2 regions of the Rhodococcus sp. 1R11 genome follow, and region 2 is predicted to be linked to the other one. Evidence: riboswitches for the same ligand, from Rfam matches in the RefSeq annotation. Region 2 holds a riboswitch; the other holds the start of a gene.

Region 1 (6,792 bases), on a different contig from region 2:
GGACGGCCGTTCCGTACCGCTCATTCAGGCGTCAGTCGTCGATCCGGGCAGACTCAGTATCGACGGGCCCCGTAGTACGGGAACGACGCCATCGATTGCACCTTCACCGGTACCCCGAAGGTGGAGGCATGCAGGACATTGCCGTTACCGGCGTAGATACCGACGTGTGATGCGTCCGGGTAGAACAGAACGACGTCTCCCGGCTGCAGATCCTTCTGATCGACGGGAGTTCCGCCGGCAGCCTGAGCCTGACTCGACCGCGGCAACGTCTTTCCGACCTGTTTGTAGGCCCACACGACCAACCCTGAGCAGTCGAAACCATCGGGGCCGGTTGCTCCCCAGACGTACGGCTTACCGATCTGTGTGAGACCGGCCTGCAACGCACTAGCACCGGAGCCCGGCGTCAAATTCTTCAGAATCGTCGACGGGTCGAAACCTTCCGGAAGCGCTGATCCCGCGAGGGCCAACTGCTCGGACGAGGAGAGCGCGCTGTACGCGGCCATGACCTCGGCGATCTGGCCCTGCAGTTCACTCTGCTTTGCCTGCAGATCGTCGCTGACTGCTTTCGCTTGCTCGGCGGCGATTCTGGCCTGTTCTGCGGCGGTCGCCGCGGCCTGCTCTGCCGCGGATGCATCCGCGCTGGCCTGCTGGAACTGGGCGACCTGACCGGCTGTCTCGGCGGAGATGACGTCGAGGGCCGACATCTGATCGAGCAACTGTTGGGGAGAGTCACTGACCATGACCGCGAACAACCGGTTGGTGCGAGCGCCCTGATAGTTGACGTTGGCCACCTTGTCCATGGCGGGTTTGAGCTGGGCGAGCTGCGACTGGGCGGCGTCGAGGGCCGCCCGGCTGGCATCGACGGCGGTCTGCGCATCGAGCTGCTCTCGAGCCCGAGCGTCCAGATCCATCTGCGCGTTGTGCAGCGACTCGTTGGTCTGTTCCGATTCCCGAGACAGCTCTGCCAGCTTCGCCTGCGCGTCGGAAGCCGAACCGAAGCCCGGATCGGCGGTCGCCGTCGTGATCGGCACCACCATGATGCACGCGGCTGCAACGGCTGTGGTCACCGAGCTACCTACTAGCCGTAGAACTCGGGTGGTTCTCGATATCGCCACGGAAAGCGACTCTCCGTCCTGACATATGCCATTCCAGCTGGAGTGGCGGTTGGAAAAAGTGACCGGAACCGAACGATACCCATGCTCAGCTGGGCGCGGACGTGAACACGGTCCGAAATCGACGCAGTCTGCACGTGACAGATCACAAACCAAACGTCGTAGAGGTCTCGATCAGATTACGAACCGGGCGCTCCGCTGTCCACCGTACCGGCGTGTCGCCCGGAAAGCGTCCCTGGAAACGACAACAGGGCCGAACCGTCGAAACGGATCGACCCTGTCGGTCGGTTCACAACTTCGGTCGGAGCGCTCGGCTCAGTAGCGTCGAGCGCCGTCGAACGGCATCGATGCCAGCGGAGCGACCTTGACCGGCACTCCGGACGTCGATGCGTGGACGACGTTGCCGTCGCCGACGTAGATACCGGAGTGCGAGCCGCCGTAGAACGACACCACGTCGCCCGGAATCAAGCTGTCCCGCGAGACCGGCGTGCCGGCAGCGGCCTGGTCGTAGCTCGTCCGCGGGAGGCTGATGCCGGCCTGCTTGTAGGCCCACTGGACCAGTCCGGAGCAGTCGAACGAGTCGGGGCCCGATGCGCCGTACACGTACGGAGCGCCGATCTTGGACTCCGCAGCCTGGACGGCCTTGGCAGCCGGGGTGACCTGCGGGGCAAGGGGTGCACCCGGAGCGGGCATGCCCGGAATGTTGAGGGGAGGGAGACCCGGGATGTCAGGAATCTCGAAGGTTCCGACGCCGGGGATGGTGACAGGGGCCGCCATTGCCGGTGCAGCGGGGAGAATCACCACGCCTGCCGTGAGCGCTCCGGCTACGAGAGCTCGCCGCAATGTTCGGTTGGAAAGTTGTGACGCCACGAAAGATGGTGCTCCGTTTCTTCCACTCGTCCGCCGACCGAGTTAGCTGACGGGTTCGGGCTGGGAAGAGCAGCCCTACCCACCGGCCACCATCGGCGACTCGGCGGGATTCACCCCAGTAGATATCGGGTTCCCGGTACGAACACTCTCGCGAGTGAACGATTAGGCGGTGACTTGCGATGCCACTCCGGTTTGGACTGGCAAGACTCCGCAAGGTCTCAGGAAGGTTACGAAATGGCATACCCCTGTGTCGACCCCAACGCGCCGAACGGACCGAATTCGGTCGTGTTCTCGCTACCCGGCACGTTGATCACCCGGTGTGTCACGAGTCGATAACAGGGGAACATCCGCGGTGCCGTCGTCGTCCACGACGAGCTTGAGCGCGGGCACCATACCGACCTCTGCGAGCACCCCCATGGCACCCAGTTCTTCCTGCTCGAGGGTGATTCGAGACGGCGGACCGACCCATTGCCCATCCGATCTCGCCGGCATACCGGGAGCCCCCAGAAGCACCGTCACAACGCAGTCGGCACAGGCGATGTCACGGACCAGGCAGTCACTGCAGTCGATGATCATTGTGATCCTTGTCTCTTTGTCGGGTCGGACGGTGTAATCGGCCGATCGAGCGAAAGATAGCGTTCGCCACCGACAGGTTCCGCGACCCGACGGTCGGCATCGACCGACACGATGACGTCCGACGCCGTGTTCGGCGTTCTTGTCGGAGGTCGGCCCTAACGTCGTCGCAGTGAGCCTGCCGATCCAGCTGACGTTCGACGAACTCGACACCCCGCTTCACGCCACCACGTTCGTCGTCGTCGACCTCGAAACCACCGGCGGCAGCGCAGACACAGAGGCAATCACCGAAATCGGGGCCGTCAAGGTCAGGGGCGGCGAGATCATCGGCGAGTTCGCTACCCTCGTCGACCCGGGCAGATCGATCCCGCCGTACATCGTCGAGTTGACCGGCATCACGACGGCGATGCTGATCGGGGCGCCCCGCATCGAACGCGTCCTTCCCGGCTTTCTCGAGTTCGCTCGCGGATCGGTACTGGTGGCACACAACGCCGGATTCGATACAGGATTCCTCAAGGCCGCAGCGAGTCGACTCGACATCGCCTGGCCCCGCTTCCAGGTGCTCTGCACGGTCAAACTCGCCCGGCGAGTGCTCACGCGCGACGAGGCTCCCTCGGTGAAACTGTCGGCCCTGTCGACTCTGTTCAGGTCCAGCACTCGGCCGACTCACCGGGCATTGGACGACGCACGTGCCACGGTGGATGTGTTGCACGGCCTGATCGAGCGGGTAGGCAACCAGGGCGTGCACAGCTACGCGGAACTGGTCGACTACCTCCCTGCGGTGTCGGCGGGGCAACGAGCCAAACGCGGTCTGGCCGCCCACCTACCCGATACACCCGGTGTCTACCTCTTCCGAGGACCATCGGACGAGGTCCTGTACGTGGGCACCTCGAACAACCTCAAGCGTCGGGTGCGCAACTACTTCACCGGTTCCGAGACCCGTGGGCGAATGAAGGAGATGGTCTCGCTCGCCACACGCGTGGACCACGTCGAATGCGCGCATGCACTCGAGGCCGGAGTCCGCGAATTACGGCTGCTCTCGGCTCACGTCCCGCCCTACAACCGCCGATCGAAGTTTCCTCGCAAAGGGTGGTGGGTCACCCTCACCGACGAAGCGTTTCCCCGACTGTCGATCGTGCGAACTCCCGCACCGAACAGCCTCGGACCTTTCGCTGTTCGGGCGGACGCGGCGGAGGCCTCCGCTCTTGCAGCGGAGTTCTGTCGGCTTCGTACGTGTACCCGCCGTTTGGGCCGCTCGGTTCGACACGGTGACGCGTGCACCGCAACGGACGTGGGTGGTTGCCCAGCGGCGTTCTCCGGGCTCCTGACGGCCGAGCAGTACTCGGGTGCCCCGGCGAAATTTCTCGCCTTCGTGTGTGGACACGACGACGAGCTGCTGTTCGCGATGCGACGCCGCGTCGCCGAACTCGCCGACCGCGAACTGTTCGAGACGGCCGCGCGTCTCCGCGATCGAATCGCAGTGACGGTGAACGTGCTCCGCAGGATGCACCGGGCGGCTGCGGTTGCGGCAATCGCCGAGCTCGTGGCGGCCAGGCGGACGGCCGACGGTGGTTGGGAGCTGATGGTGGTGCGCTTCGGCCGCTTGGCCGGGGCGGCCGTCGCGCCGAGAGGGGTGCACCCGATGCCCGTCGTCGATGCGATCACGGCGTCGGCGGAGACGGTGTTGCCCGACGCGACGCCACTTCGCGGTGCGCCGCCGGAAGAGGTGGGCCTGATCGCGTCGTGGCTCCACACGGACGGAGTGCGCATCGTTCGCACCAGCAGTGGCTACTGCAGCCCTGCTCGGTCTGCGGGTTCGTGGGAGGAGTGGTGTCGGACGGCCCGAGAAGCAACGCGACAGGAGTGGAGCCCGCGGAACGACCGATGAGGCAGGAGTGGAGCCCGCGGAGCAACTAGTGTTGTCTCGGTTGGGTCGAGCTCGCGTCGTGTGTGGGCCCGGAGATTCGTGAGGAGCACAGATGATCAATGCCATCGTCTTGATCGACGCCGAGGCCGATCTGATTCCGGAGGCGGCGCAGGCCGTTGCCGATGTGGACGGCGTATCGGAGGTGTATTCGTGCGCCGGTGACGTCGATCTGATTGCCATCGTCAAGGTGCGTGATCATGCGTCGATAGCCGAGGTCATCACCAAGCACATCAATCGTGTCCGCGGTGTTCGCAGTACGACGACTCATATTGCGTTTCAGTCGTATTCGAGTGCCGACGTCGATGCAGGATTCTCGATCGGCGAGTAATCGGTGTGATTCAGTCGGCCAGCGCGGTAGTGCAGCGCGCCCAATCGGCAAGCAGGCGGGCCGCGGAACCGTTGTCGACAACCGTTGCCGCAGTTGCCAATCCGGCTTCGATTCGCTCGTGCAGGTTTCCCGACACTCCTCGATGCGCGGCCATAGCTGCGGCGGCGTTGAGTAGCACGGCGTCACGGACGGGTCCGTGTTCGCCGGCGAACACGCGATGCGCCACTGCCGCATTGAATTCCGCGTCCCCGCCTCGGAGGGCCTCGATGGGCGCACGAGCAATTCCGTAGTCGACCGGGTCGATCGAGTCGACGGTGACGGTCCCGTCGGACACCACGTGCACGGTGGTCGTGGTGGACAGGGTGATTTCGTCGAGGCCGTCGTCACCGCGCACGACGAGAACCGAACTGCCGCGTCGAGCGAACACGCCGGCGACGACAGGCACCAGATTCTCGAATGCGCAGCCGATCAGTCCAGCGCGTGGGCGGCCGGGGTTCGTCAGTGGGCCCAGCACGTTGAAGATCGTCGGAATGCCGATCTCCTTGCGCGCCGGACCAGAGAACCGAAGTGCCGGGTGATGGATCGGCGCGAAACAGAACCCGATCCCTACCTGCTCGACACTCGATGCCACCCCGGCGGGCCCCAGGGTGACCCGCACGCCCAGCGCCTCGAGCACATCGGTCGTACCGCTCTTGGACGACGCTGCACGGTTGCCGTGTTTGACGACGCGTATTCCGCTGGCAGCGACGACGATCGCGGCCATCGTGGAGATGTTCACCGTGTCCGCACCGTCGCCGCCGGTCCCGACGACGTCCACCGCGTCACGGTCGGTCTCGACCAGAAATGCATGCGCGAGCATGGAATCGGCGAGGCCCTCCAGTTCCGCGGGAGTCGGGCCCTTCATTTTCAGTGCAACCCCGAAGGCAGCGATCTGTGCGGCTGTGGCGTTGTCGGACATGATCTCGTCCATCACCCAGCCGGTATCGGCGCTCGACAGGTCGGCGTGCGTGGTCAACGCTCCGAGGATTCGACGCCACGTTCTCGGCTGCTCGTCACTGGTCCCTGCGGTCATGGTGGATGTGCCGTGCCCTTCTGCTGTCGATGCGCTCGGTGCGGTGGAAGCTTAGTCAGACGTGTCGACGGGTGAGGCGGGCTGCAGCGCATCCCACCCCAGTACCACTCCTCCACGCCGTTGCGCGAGACCCGCCATACGAGATCTCTCTTGTGAGCAGTGCAACGCGTCGAGCACCTGTACCCGCTGCAGGACCAGAGGGACACCGTCGTCGACTCGCGGCCGATACCCGCCGTCGTCCGGTAACTCGACCTGCGGACCCACCTCGTACGAGTCCTGCGCCGAGACCGCTGCCGCATCGTCGATCTCGTGCGCGGGCAGCACGAGGTGATGCCGCAACAGCACCTCTGAGGACTCGACCCACACCGGTTCGGTGCCGGCCGCTTCGTCGAGTACGGCAGAGCACGCCCGCGCGTCGTCGAAGCAGCTCGCCACTACCACCAGATCCTCGCGCGTGGGGTCCAGACGTTGCGCCGTCGACCGCGAGAACAACCGCCGAAACCACCCACCTGCACTGCTCTTTGCCATGAGGCCAGCCTTGCACGACTGGACCTTACCGGCCCGTACAGCCCCCTTCACCTGCACGGGAACAACCGCGCGCTCGGAATCGTTCTTCCGCGACGCGCCAAGACCGGACCCGGATATGCCTTCCGTACTACGACGGGTCATACTTCTTTCTGTGACGAGCGCAGTAGGGACTCAAGGATCGGCAATCACCCAACGCGTGCACTCGCTGAACCGTCCCAATATGGTCAGCGTCGGCACGATCGTGTGGCTGTCGAGTGAACTCATGTTCTTCGCCGGGCTGTTTGCGATGTACTTCGTCGCACGCGCGCAGGCGAATGGAAACTGGCCGCCGGAGCCGACCGAGCTGAACCTCGGATTGGCTGTTCCGGTGACGGCCGTGCTG
Region 2 (6,792 bases):
CCCTCACGTCCGTCCTCGCGGACGAGCGTGGCCGTCAAGCCGAGTCGGCGGCGTGACTGCAGGTCGGCTGTCATGCGGAACACCGGTGCGGGGAGCAGGTGCACCTCGTCGTAGATCACCAGACCCCAGTCGCGGGAGTCGAACAGCTCCAGGTGCTTGTACTCACCCTTGGTTCGACGGGTGATGACCTGGTACGTGGCGATTGTCACAGGGCGGATCTCTTTGCGCTCACCCGAATACTCGCCGATCTCCTCCTCGGTGAGCGACGTGCGCGCAATGAGCTCGCGCTTCCACTGCCTGCCGGCAACGGTGTTGGTGACCAGGATCAGCGTGGTGGCCTTGGCCCTGGCCATCGCCGCCGCACCGACCATCGTCTTACCCGCACCACACGGCAGCACGACGACACCGGAGCCACCGGCCCAGAACGAATCCGCGGCCATCTCCTGGTAGTCACGCAGCGTCCACTTGCCGCCCTCGGTATCGAGCTCGATCGGGTGCGCTTCGCCGTCCACGTAGCCGGCGAGGTCCTCGGCAGGCCAGCCGATCTTGAGCAGCATCTGTTTGACGTGGCCGCGTTCGCTCGGATGCACGATGACCGTGTCCTCGTCGACCATCGCGCCGAGCATGGGCGCAATCTTCTTGTGCCGCATCACCTCGGTGAGCACGGCGCGGTCCAGGCTGATCAGCACCAGACCGTGGATCGGGCTCTTGACCAACTGCAACCGGCCGTACCGGGCCATCGTGTCGACGATGTCGACCAGCAACGGCTGGGGTACCGCGTAGCGCGAGAAGTTGACCAATGCGTCGACCACCTGCTCGGCATCGTGACCGGCAGCGCGCGCGTTCCACAGCGCCAGCGGGGTGATGCGGTAGGTGTGCACGTGCTCGGGCGCACGTTCGAGCTCGGCGAACGGTGCGATCGCCGCCCGCGCTGCGCCCGCGAGTTCGTGATCGACCTCGAGCAACAGCGTTTTGTCGGACTGGACGATCAGCGGGCCGTCGGTCACGGTTCCTCCTAGAGACTTCTGCTGCGCTCGAAAGAGCGCAACTTCTCCATTGTCCACAGGTAGGGGCCCGCGTGCACGTGAGCAGTGACTCAGTCCACCAAGGCGACGGAGGTGATGCGGTGCAGAGTGAACCGCCGCACGCCCCCGGTGGCGGGGTCGAACGCGTCGAGTTGGCCGCCGCCGATGCTGATCGGATCGACGATGCGGTGGGTCGCGATGCCCTGTGCGTCGACGTAGCCGATGCTGACGCTGCGCTTGACCTTCGCTGCTGTCTGCAACAGCGTCATCGTCGCCGTGCTGCTCGCGCGAGATCCGTCGGCGCGCACCACCGCACCGCCGTTGCCTGCAGCGCGGTCGGCGGCACGCATTCCGCGTACCAACGACCCGAGCTGCTCGTCGGTGGGAACCGCCGGGGTGCGGAACGTCTGGCGCGGCCGCCGCGCCGACACCCGCGAGCCGCGGGCCCGAAGATCGACGATGGTGCCGGACGAGTCCTCACCCGCGGGCGCGAATCCGGCCCCGGCGAGTACCGACAGCACCTCGGCCAGCGGTGCCTGAGAGATCGCGACGGTCGGAGCGAGTGCACGTAGGGCCAGCGACTCGGCGGCCGGAGAGGCCATCACCTCGGCCAGCAACGCCGGATCCTCGCACCGGACGAACGACGCGGCCACGCCGGCACGGAGTCGGCCGTGACGCCGAGCCACGTCGTCGATCAAATAGGTCAGGGCCTGCGGAACCGGAGTTCGGGAATGGGTCGCGAACAACGAGTGCAACTCCGAGGCCGTCAGGCCCACGTCGAGGGCCCGGCGCAGGCTCGTGTCGCTGATGCGATACATGGTCGCGGCACCCGCCGACTCGACGTCGGCGACGAGCGCGATCCGATCCTGCAGATCCGGTTCGAGCGGTCCCGGTGCCACCAGAGTCAGGTCGGCCTGCACCAACACGTAGTCGATCGGCTCGGGGAGTGCCGCGCGCATGTCGGCCTCGGCGTTGCCGTCGTGCACCAGCGAGCGTCCCGGCGTCGACATCGCGCCGCGCGCGACGATCCCCAGCGCGGTCGCCTCGGCGATGACATGCCCGACGGGTGTCACGCCGAACCGTCCGGACCACCGGGGTCGACGCCACGTCAGGGTGCGGGTGAGGTCGGCGGGCGTCGCGGCGTGTCCACTGCCGAGCTCGGCGAGCAACTCCAGGATCATGCGTCGGTCCCGGGGCGCGGCAGGCGAGCGCACTTCGTCCGACAATGCGGCGATGGGCTTGTCGTTGGGGTCGCGCATACCGATGACCCACGGGGCTCGTGGTGTCTCGATCCAGGCGGAGGCGAGAGTGTGCCAGCGGGCGGCCGGGGCGGCGGCGAGCCACGCGTCGACGGCGGGTGTCGGTGCCCAGTAGTCGTCGCCGGTGTCGGCAGAGGGGACGGGGTCCGGGGTTCCGCTGGAGATCAAATGGGCGGCGGCGAGCAGTTCGACGAGGATGCTCACGCGGTCGTCGTCGAGTCCGGTGGCCTTGGTGATCTTGCGCAGCTCGCGCACTCCGAGCCCGCCGGCCTTGAGGGCAGGAGCCGGTGACGCGGACAGCGCCTCGATGATGGCCACACAGTGCCGCCCGAGCTCGAGTGCCTCACCCGCCGCGGCAGCGTCGACGTCGGCGAGCGCATGTGCCGTGGTCGTCAGCTTCGGCTCGGCGAGTGAGCGGGGATCCGTCATGGGCTCGCCGCGCAAGATCTGACCGACCTGGACGGGGAGTTCGACAGTTTGCTCGTCCAACCAGATCAGCAGGCCTGCGGCGAGCAGTTTCTGCACGGGCCGATCAGGAGGGGTGCCCGGTGCGGCGTCTCGGGTACGGCCGGTGGGCGACGATCTGGCCAGGGTGTCGAGAAGATTGCGTTCGCCGTCCTCGAGTGCGGCCAGCGCCGAGGTGATGTGGGTTTCGGTGAGGGTGTCCACCGGGTCGAGGGCGCGGCCGATGCGCCACGGCACGGCGTCCGCAGCGGTGGCGCTGATCCGGAACCCGGCGGCGTCGCCCCAGACGAGAAAGCGTTCGCGCAGTTGGGACAACGCTTTGTCCACGGCCTTGGCCGGGGCGCGTTTGGCGACGACGGACAGGAGCGTGGCTCTGGTGACCGGACGCTCGTAGGCCTCTTCGATGGCCAGGATCTCGAGCACGGTCAGGGCCAGGGTGTCGAGGGTGTCCGCAGTGTGCAGGATCGACCGGCGTTGCTCGGCCCGGCCGGCCAGCACTGCCAGCGAGGCGGGCGGCGGCGCAGTCAGATCCGGACGCAACGACATGGCCTTGATCAGCTCCGCGTCGGTGCGAGCTGCGATCCACTGAGGCAGATCGGGAGGCATGTCGGTGTGTCGGGGCGCAGTCGTGTCGGTCATCGTCTATCAGATTAGAGACCTGGGCTGGTGCTCGCCGCAGGGCAGGTGTCAAAATGGGCCCATGGTGAACAAGTCGAAGAAGCCCTATGTCGATCCAGGCTGGCCGGAAACCGCTCGCGGTGACCACGCGGTGACCGAACTCTCGTCCGCTCGATCGGGTGGCTTGTCGCCCTTCGGTGAGGACACCGAGTTCCCGCTGCCCGTCGAAGACCTGCCCTACGCCCATCCGGTGACCGTCGTCAATCGCTGACAACGGCACTCGACCACGAGAAAGCCCCCGACATCGTGACGATGTCGGGGGCTTTTCTCGTATGGCGGCCGGTTCTTGCCTACTGGGGCAGGAACGCCTTGTTCGCCTGGTAGAAGCTGACGACCTGCGGATCGAGCTGGATTCCCTGAGCGGCGTTCTGGACGAACGACGCGATCTGGGGATCGTTGGTGATGTTCTGGACGGCGGTGACGATGCCGTTGACGACCTCGGTCGATGCATCGATCGACGGGATCGACGTCAGGTCGGGGAGGGCGGGAACTTCCGGTGCCTTGGGGGTGACCGGAACGCTGCGCTCGGTGGGTGCGCTGCTCAGACCGAGGCTCGAGGAGCAGGAGGGCCATGCGCCCCAGCCCTGCGAGTCGAGAACCTTCTCGGCGACTGCGATCTGCTCTTCACGGCTGGCCTGGTTGGCCGTTGCCGCGTACTGCTGTCCACCGTGTGCGTTCCAGGTGCTGGGGGAGAACTGCAATCCGCCCTGGAAGCCGTTTCCGGTGTTGATGCCCCAGTTGCCGCCTGCTTCACACTGTGCAAGGCGATCCCAGTCGGAATCCGGTGCCGCGTTGGCGGTGCCGGTGAAGGCGATGCCTGCGGTGCCCATGATGGCACCGGTGACGGCCACCTTTGCGACGGTCTTGCCAGTGGTGCTCGGCTTGCGATGACGTCCGCTCATACGAGTTGAAATCCTCTCCACACGCGCCTGCGAGGTCAGCTGTCGGGTTCGGGCTGAGAGGTAGCCCGGCCGTCTCGCTCATTCATGTCGAATGGGCAATTGGGCTTCACCCCAAGGGAACTCGGTGCGGCTTCGTGAGTCGCTACAAGTTCCCGGTTGTCCGTGGAGGACGTGGGTCCCCCGTCCTCGTCCCCTGGGTGATCGTCGAGGGTTGTTCCGGTTCCCGCGGGACGAGGTTTGGCGCTGCGGGCCGGAATTCGGCCGAACTTTCCGGCCGCTGCTGACCGTACTGAAATTCCCGGGTTACGTCACTATTTGGTAACTGTCGATTTATCCGTGTGCCGGCGCCCGTCTCGACAGTCGGATTCGGGTCGCTCGAGTAGGCCCAGCTAGTGGCCGTTCTCGGTGACTGACCCCGTGCTGTTGCCTGTCTGTTACACAAGCGTGATGTGATGGAAGTCACATCGACCGACGGGGTCTCGAAACGTCACCGAACCGCAACGATGTCTTTCCCGAGCGGCATCAGCGAGACCGGGATCAATTTGAGGTTCGCGATCGCCAGCGGAATACCGATGATCGTGATGGCCATCGCGATGGCGGTGACGACATGTGTCAGCGCCAGCCACCACCCGGCGAGGACGAGCCACAGCACGTTACCCACAAGAGCACCCGAACCCGCCCCGGGCTTGTCGACGATCGTCGACCCGAACGGCCACAGGGCGTAGACGCCGATGCGGAACGATGCGATCCCGAACGGAATGGTCACGATCAGGATGCACAGCAGGAGTCCCGCGAAGAAGTAGCCTAGTGCGAGCCACAGTCCACCGAACACGAGCCAGATGACGTTCAAGAGCAATCGCACGGTCTACCGCGCCCGTCTGCCCGAGAGCAGCGTGTACACCAGAGCGAGCACGAATCCAGCGGGTGCCGAGAACATCGCCGTCAGGTACAGGCTCAGTGGCGGCTTGGCGTCGGAGAAGACCGGGAAGAACAGGATCGCGACGATGGCAACGAGGCCGATCGCGAACAGCACCAGCGCGATGCGCAGCAGTGCAGTACTTCGCTTGCGAGTTGATGAGTCCACACCACCACGGTAGTGCGCGGCGTTGTCTCGTGCGAAAAACCGGAATGCCCTATTCGGGGCCTGCGCGCTAGACTGGCGTATTCGCGTCCTGCGTTTTCGTGGGGCGCGAAACTTGTGCACACCGCAAGGTCCCGACATCGGGGCGTGCGGATACGAAACCAAACACAGCAACAGATGAACGGGTGAGCTCAGTGCCGACCGGCAAGGTGAAGTGGTACGACGTCGACAAGGGATTCGGATTCCTCTCGCAGGAGGAAGGCGAGGACGTGTATGTGCGTTCGTCAGCGCTGCCCGAGGGCGTCGACGGCCTCAAAGCCGGCCAGCGCGTCGAATTCGGCATGGCCGCAGGCCGTCGTGGCCCGCAGGCACTGAGCCTGAAGGTTCTCGAGCCTGCCCCGTCGATTCGCCAGAACAGCGGCAGCACCCGCCGCGAGCCCGTGGAGCGCAAGCACACTCCCGACGAACTGCACGGCATGGTCGAGGACATGATCACGTTGCTCGAAGCGACGGTGCAGCCGGAACTGCGCAAGGGTAAGTACCCGGACCGCAAGATTGCTCAGCGCATCTCCGAGGTGGTCCGCGCCGTCGCTCGCGAGCTCGACAGCTGATCGTTACGGCCGCGTGCCGATGGACCAGATCGCGTGGCTGACGAAGCTCTCGGTATTGGTGTCGGTATCGATGATTCCCGTGGGTAGGCGAACCTCGATGCCGAGCAACGTCCGGCCGCTGTCGTCCGTCGTCGGGACGGTGACGCTCAGCCGGGTTCCCGGCTGATTGAACTGGCTGTTCTCCACGCCCGTCCCGCTGTCGTCGCCGTACACCAGCGCCAGTTCCCACGGCGCGGAGTAGACGGCCTCGGGCATCGACAGCTGCACCGTCGGAGCCGATCCCACCTGGATTTCGGCGGTCTCGCCGACGTTGGTGCACAGCGGGTCGCTCACGGCGCAGTACAGGTAGGGCTCGACCTGAACGGCTCGACCGTTGGCGTACGCGGTGACGACCGGTTCCTTGTCGGGCGCTCTGCCGATCAGGACGGCGAGCACACCGACGAACGCGACGGCGATGACGAACAGGCCGGCGGCGATCAGCGACCCGATCTTCTTGGTGCGGGGAGCCAGGTTCACTTGGTCACGTTTTCGCCGTAGGAGCTGTCGGACATTTCTTGTTCGACATGGTCGGGGCGGTTGCCGCCGAACCCGGGTAGCAACGATCTGCCGCGGTACGTCAGGAAGGTCTGCACGAGCCCGATCGTAAGCAACACCGACACCACCGTGAAACCGAGCCAGTACTCGGTGGGAAGCAACACCCCGAGGGTCCCGCCGAGAACCCAGCACAGCTGCATTACGGTTTCCGAGCGGCCGAATCCGGACGCAATGGAC

The links. Region 2 has a riboswitch for cyclic di-AMP ahead of E4P29_RS18490 (transglycosylase family protein). Riboswitches for the same ligand answer to the same signal wherever they lie in the genome.
Region 1: linked by a shared signal. The riboswitch ahead of E4P29_RS05050 (C40 family peptidase) and the one ahead of E4P29_RS18490 (transglycosylase family protein) in region 2 are both predicted to bind cyclic di-AMP.

Annotation. Positions count from the first base shown of each region.
Region 1 covers NZ_SPNG01000002.1:377,800-384,591, reverse strand. The annotation lists gene E4P29_RS05060 (hypothetical protein) at 1-24, opposite strand, end outside; gene E4P29_RS05055 (NlpC/P60 family protein) at 54-1,037, opposite strand; gene E4P29_RS05050 (C40 family peptidase) at 1,428-1,982, opposite strand; cyclic di-AMP (ydaO/yuaA leader) riboswitch at 2,001-2,161, opposite strand; gene E4P29_RS05045 (hypothetical protein) at 2,277-2,558, opposite strand; gene E4P29_RS05040 (DEDD exonuclease domain-containing protein) at 2,728-4,443, shown strand; gene E4P29_RS05035 (Lrp/AsnC ligand binding domain-containing protein) at 4,535-4,810, shown strand; gene trpD (anthranilate phosphoribosyltransferase) at 4,821-5,882, opposite strand; gene E4P29_RS05025 (hypothetical protein) at 5,934-6,410, opposite strand; gene E4P29_RS05020 (heme-copper oxidase subunit III) at 6,562-6,792, shown strand, end outside.
Region 2 covers NZ_SPNG01000010.1:210,879-217,670, reverse strand. The annotation lists gene E4P29_RS18505 (DNA repair helicase XPB) at 1-1,007, opposite strand, end outside; gene E4P29_RS18500 (helicase-associated domain-containing protein) at 1,097-3,388, opposite strand; gene E4P29_RS18495 (hypothetical protein) at 3,450-3,638, shown strand; gene E4P29_RS18490 (transglycosylase family protein) at 3,718-4,329, opposite strand; cyclic di-AMP (ydaO/yuaA leader) riboswitch at 4,338-4,546, opposite strand; gene E4P29_RS18480 (YccF domain-containing protein) at 4,817-5,191, opposite strand; gene E4P29_RS18475 (hypothetical protein) at 5,195-5,413, opposite strand; gene E4P29_RS18470 (cold-shock protein) at 5,605-6,021, shown strand; gene E4P29_RS18465 (DUF2771 domain-containing protein) at 6,025-6,537, opposite strand; gene E4P29_RS18460 (MFS transporter) at 6,534-6,792, opposite strand, start outside.